2 regions of the Erwinia sp. L03-1 genome follow, and region 2 is predicted to be linked to the other one. Evidence: predicted binding sites of a transcription regulator. Region 2 holds the regulator's gene; the other holds the start of a gene.

Region 1 (3,824 bases), 1.3 Mb from region 2:
AAAATCATTGCGGTTGGCGTGTCGGCAGACCGGTTTGCCGGCGTCATTGATCTTGCCGATCGCTATGAGCCTCTTTACGCGGCGCTGGGGATCCACCCGATGGCGATTGGCCATTTTCAGGAGGCGCATCTGGCCCAGCTGGAAGGCTGGCTGCGGCTGCGCCCGAAGAAGCTGGTGGCGATCGGTGAGATAGGGTTGGATCTTTATATGGAGGATCCGCAGTTTGCGCGTCAGGAGGCGTTGCTGGAGTCGCAGCTGCGGCTGGCAAAGCAGTACGATCTGCCGGTTATCCTGCATTCACGGCGTACGCACGATAAGCTGGCGATGCATTTGAGGCGCATTGCTCTTCCCCGTCGCGGGGTGGTTCACGGTTTTGCCGGGAGTGAGCAACAGGCGCTGGCCTTTATTCGCGCCGGATATGCCATTGGCGTGGGTGGCACCATGACCTATGCGCGGGCGACCAGGACGCGTAATACTTTTTCCCGCCTGCCGCTTTCATCCCTGGTGCTGGAGACGGATTCTCCCGATATGCCGGTGCAGGGTTTTCAGGGGCAGCCCAACCGGCCGGAGCGAATTAAAAATGTCTGGCAGAGTCTGTGTGAAATTCGTGAGGAGTCTCCAGAGGAGATCGCCGATACCATCCGGGAGAATACCCGCGCGCTGTTTGCGCTTTGAGCGCAGGGCGATGTCTGGCGGGCAACATCGGCTTTGCCGGAGGACTGTTCCAGCGTGTGCCGGTGAGTGGTGTCGGTGGAAACCTTAGCGTGTGACGGTTAATTGTTTGGGCTGTCATAGCTGCGGTGTCGGTGGACAATCCCAGCGGTTGCTGGTCAGTTGTTTGGGCTGCAATATCTGCGGTGTCGGTGGATAATCCCAGCGTTTGCTGGTCAGTTGTTTGGGCTGCCATCGCTGTGGTGTCGGTGGATAATCCCAGCGTTTGCCGGGCGTCCTCACGCCACGCTTCGCGTGGTGCCTTTGGCTCCGACTTCAGGCCGGACGGCCCGGTCGCGAGCGGGCGTCCTGCCCGCCGCTCCCTGAGTGCAGCATCCCTGCTGCCCTCGCCTGGCCCTCCGTCTGCGCCGCAGCGCTGCGGATTGCCCGTCAACCGCAGGGATTGTCCACCTCTCGGGCTTCGGAGGCGCTTCAAGTCAGGCCCTGTAAACTCGCAGGCTTTGGAGCTGTATTAAGCTATCCAAACCGCTCTTTCCTGCACACCCAACGTCCCCGGGATGTGGTCACCTGGCTGCAAAAATTTATAGGGGAAAATCCCAACGCTTGTCGGTTGGTTGTGTCGGCTGCAATATCGGCTTTGCCGGTGGATAATCCCAGCGGTTGCCGGTTAATTGTTTGGGCAATACCTGCGATGCCGGTGGACAATCCCAGCGTTTGCCGGGCGTCCTCACGCCACGCGTTGCGTGGTGCCTTTGGCTCCGGATCTAGGCCGGACGGCCCGGTCGCGAGCGGGCGTCCTGCCCGCCGCTCCCTGAGTGCAGCATCCCTGCTGCTCTCGCCTGGCCCTCCGTCTGCGCCGCAGCGCTGCGGAATGCCCGTCAACCGCTGGGATTGTCCACCTCTCCAGCTTCTAAGTTGCCTTTACCCACAGCCAGCACAAAGCAAAAGGAGCAGGCGGGTGAGGGCCGGTGACAGGCATTCCGACCCCCTGCCTGTTGGCAGGCCGATCGTGCAGGTGTGATATCTGCGATGCCAGTGGATAATCCCAGCGTTTGCCGGGCGTCGCAGCTACAGGCTCTGCCTGGTGCCTTTGGCTCCGACGTCAGGCCGGACGGCCCGGTCGCGAGCGGGCGTCCTGCCCGCCGCTCCCTGAGTGCAGCATCCCTGCTGCCCTCGCCTGGCCTTCCGTCTGCGCCGCAGCGCTGCGGATTGCCCGTCAATCGCAGGGATTGTCCACCTCTCGGGCTTCTGCGCTGCTTTTAGTGAAACTGCTCTTACCCGCAGCCAGCACAATGCAAAAGGAGCAGGCGGGTGGGGCCCGGTGACAGGCATTCCGCAGCGCTGAGTGCAGTAAGGAAGACCCGGATGGGCCAGCAGGGATGCTGGCACAAGGGTATGCCGGGACAGGGATGTCCCGTCATGCCCGGTCCGAAAGGTCGACGAGCGGAGCGAAGGAACCGCGCCACGCGCGGCGCGAGGACCGCCAGGCACCGGGCCCCACTCGTTGGCGACCACACGGGCCTTTGCAGCATCGGCCCCCACCCGCAGACGATGCCCCCCAGACCTAAGCCGCACCGGGCCCTTTAGCATTAAGCAACAATAAATGTTATAATTATAACATTATGCGCAACCGCCTAAACCAGGAAGGACAATATCGTTCACTATGCCCCATAAGGGCAATTCACAAGGATTTTTATGTGATATCAGTCACGCATAATATAGAATTAATGCAATGGCATTTTCATGGGTGTGAATTACATCACGGAAAATACGCCTCTGTAAGTGTTATTATTTTAACATAAAGACCTGCGGGTTTCTCTCTGGAGACAAACATGACTGACGTAACTTCTGCTGCCGTTCGCGCACTGAAACTGATGGACCTCACTACCCTGAATGATGATGACACCGATGAGAAAGTGATTGCGCTCTGTCATCAGGCCAAATCCCCTGCGGGAAACACGGCGGCTATCTGCATCTATCCGCGCTTTATTCCCATCGCGCGCAAAACGCTGCGCGAACAGGGCACGCCTGATATCCGCATCGCTACCGTGACTAATTTCCCACACGGCAATGATGATATCGAGATTGCGCTGGCAGAAACCCATGCGGCAATTGCTTACGGCGCTGATGAGGTTGATGTGGTATTCCCTTACCGCGCACTAATGGCGGGTAACGAAGAGACAGGTTTTCAACTGGTAAGCGCCTGCAAAGAGGCCTGTGCCGACGCCGATGTGCTCCTGAAAGTCATTATCGAAACCGGCGAGCTGAAAGATGCCGCGCTGATCCGCAAAGCTTCTGAAATCGCCATTGATGCCGGTGCTGATTTCATTAAAACGTCTACCGGGAAAGTACCGGTCAACGCCACTCCTGAAGTCGCTGAAATCATGATGCGCGTGATTGCCGATAAAGGCGTTAAGCATAAGGTGGGTTTTAAACCAGCCGGCGGCGTTCGCACCGCCGACGATGCTGCAATCTATCTCAAGCTGGCCGATGACATTCTGGGTAGCGATTGGGCTACCCCACGTCACTTCCGCTTTGGCGCTTCAAGCCTGCTGGCCAGCCTGTTGAAAGCCGCAGGCTATGACAGCACTGCGCCTCAGTCAGGATACTAAGTCGGGCATACGTCAGCAACCCGGTCAGACCGGGGATCGCGGGCTACGTCCGCACCCGGTGAGATCAGAAATCGCGGGCCGGATAGCATACTGGCGAGGCGGTTAGTGTACTGAAGTCGATATATTCATCCGTGGGCCGCCTCGTGTCGGCCCGGATAGTCACGCTCATACTCTCAGCCGGGCGACTCCCCGCCCGGCTGCTTAACATCAGGGGGCAACGTGTTCCTGCCACAAGAAATCATCCGCAAAAAAAGAGACGGCCAGACGCTGAGTGAAGAGGAAATTCGTTTCTTTATCAACGGCGTTCGTGACAACTCCGTCTCTGAAGGGCAAATCGCCGCGCTGGCGATGACAATCTATTTTCATGACATGACGCTGCCAGAACGTGTGGCGCTGACCATGGCGATGCGTGATTCCGGCTCGGTACTCAACTGGCAGGCGCTAAACCTCAACGGGCCGGTGGTCGATAAGCATTCCACGGGTGGAGTAGGGGACGTGACCTCGCTGATGCTGGGGCCAATGGTCGCCGCCTGCGGTGGC
Region 2 (3,824 bases):
CGATAATCAACCCGGCCAGCGTACCGAGTGCACGGTGCTGGATGCGTACGCGGGTGGCGCTGTAGCCATTCTGGCTGACAAACATCACCGTCATCAGGATCCAGTAGGGCTTGGGCAGGTCGAAGAACATCGCCAGGGTACTGGCGAAAGTGAGCATCACGGCAAAGCGGGCGGCGGTGCGCAGGGCGGCAGACTTCAGCGACAGATAGCTTTTGCAGGCGGCCAGCAGCGGCAGGCGGCGCTGGCGATCGGCCATCAGGTCGCGCTGATATAAAGGGCGCTGCGTGCGCAGGACGCGCGCAATGCGGCTGAAGTGGTAGTAGCAGAACTGTCCCACCGGATTATCCCGGCTTCGACGGGCGATTTTTTCAAGTGCGCCGAGCGGCTTGTCCATCACAAAGCGCTCCGGCAGCCGGTGGTAAAGAATATCATCGGCCAGCTCCCGCAGTCGTGCGGCGATGGTTTGCGCGTTCCAGCGAATGACCGCTTCAGCATGGCTTTTTTCGACCAGCTTCTGCACCTCTTCAGGCTGATGCAGGCTGACGGAGATATGCTCCTGCAAATCCAGCGCGACCTGAAACGCGCGGATGAGACGTTTATGATGGCTGTCGCGGTTGGCGGCCAGCATATGCATCTGCTGATAGCAGATGCCGATCAGATCGACGGCTTTTTGCTGGCGGGCCAGCAGCGGCGGCAGGGCTTTATCAGGATCGGTCAGACGGGTGAGCAGGGTATATTTGGCTTCACAATAGTCGGCCAGCTCGCGGTACAGCAGGCTGAGGGTTTCGCGCATCGGCTGCTCTTTCCACAGCCAGAACCAGAACCAGTTGAACACCCCGTACCAGATCGTCCCCAGCACGTAGAGCAGGGGCGGCTCCCATATCGGCATGCGGCCGGCCAGACTCAGGGTGAAGATGGCGGCGATAAGCGATCCGGGCAGCAGCCTGGCATGCAGTGGGCTGATTTCACCCGTGACGCCCAGCAGCATTGCCATAGCAAACAGAATCGCAGGCAGGGGAACGCTGTGCTCACCCAGGTACTGGATCAGAAAGCTACTAAAGGCAAACAGGCTTCCGCCCACGATAAGGCGTTTGAAAAAGCGCTTATGCGGCGTATCCAGACCGGCGTTATTGCAGCACGCGGGCACCAGGGAGAACAGCAGTCCCTTTTGCAGATCGCCCAACAGCCATCCAATCGCTACCGGTAAACAGAGCACCAGCGTCTGACGCAGGGCATAGTTAACCTCAGGATGATAAATCAGTCTGCGCCACATCGCTCCATACCAATAAAAAAGGCGCAACGGGAGGTTGCGCCGGGGGGATCAGAGCCGGTTAGCGCGTGCCATAAACTACGATAGTTTTACCGTGTGCGGAGATCAGATTCTGATCTTCCAGCATTTTGAGTATGCGGCCCACGGTTTCGCGCGAGCAGCCCACAATCTGACCAATTTCCTGGCGGGTGATTTTGATCTGCATCCCATCCGGGTGAGTCATTGCATCCGGCTGCTTAGCCAGATTTAGTAGCGTCTGCGCGATGCGACCCGTCACATCGAGGAAAGCTAAATTCCCCACTTTCTCAGACGTCACCTGCAGGCGACGAGCCATCTGCGAAGAGAGTCGCATCAGAATATCAGGGTTAACCTGAATAAGCTGACGGAATTTCTTATAGGATATTTCAGCCACTTCACAGGCGGTTTTCGCCCTGACCCATGCGCTACGCTCCTGACCCTCTTCAAACAGGCCAAGTTCACCGATAAAGTCGCCCTGGTTGAGGTAAGAGAGGATCATCTCTTTGCCTTCCTCATCCTTAATGAGCACCGCGACTGAACCTTTCACGATGTAGTAAAGCGTTTCCGCTTTCTCACCCTGGTGAATTAGCGTGCTTTTGGATGGATACTTATGAATATGGCAATGTGACAGGAACCATTCAAGAGTCGGGTCTGTTTGCGGTTTGCCGAGAACCATTCGCGATTATCCTCTGTTGTCATCATGCCTAAACACAGGGGCAGAGTTCCCTGTCAGGCGTTGAAATAGTGACGCGTTTCCCATCAGGGAAATTATCCCGAACCCTGTCGCAGGCCTGGGTCGTTATGTTGTGCCGTTTCGTCATGCTTGTAGAGTACGAACGAAATTATTACAGCTTTGTTTGTAGCACAGCTTGGAACGAGTGTCTTGTGTTGTCTCGCTTCAGCATAGTGTGAAAATTGTCGCATTGCCGTTTTTGTTGCCGAAGCGTAATCTGGCGTTAACTGAATGACTTAGAGGGATTTGTTATGCAAGCACGTGTTAAATGGGTAGAAGGGCTCACGTTTTTGGGAGAATCCTCATCCGGGCACCAGATTTTAATGGACGGCAATGCGGGCGATAAGGCACCCAGCCCAATGGAAATGGTTCTGATGGCGGCCGGCGGGTGTAGTGCCATCGACGTGGTGTCAATCCTGCAAAAGGGGCGCCATGACGTGGCTGACTGCGAGGTCAAACTGACTTCCGAACGCCGGGAAGAAGCACCCCGTCTGTTCACCCATATCAACCTGCACTTTATTGTTAGCGGTAAGGGCCTGGAGGAGAAAGCCGTTTCCCGCGCCGTCGACCTGTCGGCAGAAAAGTATTGCTCCGTTGCCCTGATGCTGGGCAAAGGCGTTGAAATCACCCACAGCTTTGAAGCGATCGAAATTTAACATTCCATTAGCCCCAGCCTGTGGGGCTAATGCGCAGTGGCCCGGACTATTTTTTTCTCTGGGGCTTAACGCACGGTGTCTCAGACTATCTTTTTCCCCTCAATCAGACGCCTGACCAGCGGCCCCATTATCAGCTCCATCGCCAGCCCCATTTTGCCGCCCGGCACCACCAGCGTATTGATCTGAGAGATAAACGCGCCCTGCAGCATCGACAGGAGATAGGGGAAATCAATATCCTCCAGCGCCTGAAAGTGGATAACCACAAAGCTTTCATCAAGCGATGGGATACCGCGTGCCGCAAACGGATTGGAGGTATCCACCGTAGGTACGCGCTGAAAGTTGATGTGGGTGCGCGAAAACTGCGGGGTAATATAGTTGATGTAGTCCTCCATCGAGCGTACCACGGAGTCCATCACCGCCTCGCGGGAGTGCCCCCGCTCGCTGGTGTCGCGGACCAGCTTTTGGATCCACTCAAGGTTGACGATCGGTACCACGCCGACCAGCAGATCGACATTCTCCGCAACGTTATGCTGCGGCGTCATTACGCCACCGTGTAAACCTTCATAGAACAGCACGTCAGTCGGCTCGGGCAGCGGCTGCCAGGGCGTAAAGGTGCCCGGCACCTGGTTCCAGGGTACCGCTTCATCGTAGGTATGCAGGTATTTACGCGACTGGCCGCTACCGCTGCGGCCATATTCGGCAAACGTATGCTCCAGCAGGGCAAAATCGTTAGCCTCGGGGCCGAAATAGCTGATATGGCGGCCCATATCACGCGCTTTACGAATAGCCATATCCATTTCAGGACGCGTAAAGCGGTGGAAGCTGTCACCTTCAACTTCAGCGGCATGGAGGTTTAGCTGCTGAAAAATTTTGCGGAAGGCCAGGCTGGTAGTCGTGGTTCCCGCACCGCTGGAACCCGTTACGGCAATCACAGGATGTTTGGCTGACATGGCTAACGACTCTCTGAGAAAAACGCATCAAGGCGGCATTGGTAACACGATTTGCGTCCGGGTGTCACGCCCGGTCACGATCGCTAACCGGTAATCCTGCCGCGCGGCATAATATTCACCGTCTCGTGGAGTTCGGACCAGACCAGTACGGCTTCACCACTGATAAGCTGACGGCGTACGTCCTCCACTTTCTGCGT

Evidence for each region. The regulator CRP, encoded in region 2, controls carbon source genes, mostly activating them, when cyclic AMP is high. The targets are predictions, from matches to a motif close to ATGTGANNNNNNTCACAT.
Region 1: the regulator CRP is predicted to act here: its motif matches at 2,276-2,293, upstream of deoC (deoxyribose-phosphate aldolase).

The regions. Positions count from the first base shown of each region.
Region 1 is NZ_CM178762.1:3,959,365-3,963,188, reverse strand. It holds gene AC4PCC_RS18160 (TatD family hydrolase) at 1-675, shown strand, start outside; gene AC4PCC_RS18155 (hypothetical protein) at 1,702-1,935, shown strand; gene deoC (deoxyribose-phosphate aldolase) at 2,505-3,284, shown strand; gene deoA (thymidine phosphorylase) at 3,504-3,824, shown strand, end outside.
Region 2 is NZ_CM178762.1:352,284-356,107, forward strand. It holds gene AC4PCC_RS01530 (YccS/YhfK family putative transporter) at 1-1,273, opposite strand, end outside; gene crp (cAMP-activated global transcriptional regulator CRP) at 1,332-1,964, opposite strand; gene AC4PCC_RS01540 (OsmC family protein) at 2,273-2,677, shown strand; gene AC4PCC_RS01545 (phosphoribulokinase) at 2,758-3,627, opposite strand; gene AC4PCC_RS01550 (YheU family protein) at 3,711-3,824, opposite strand, start outside.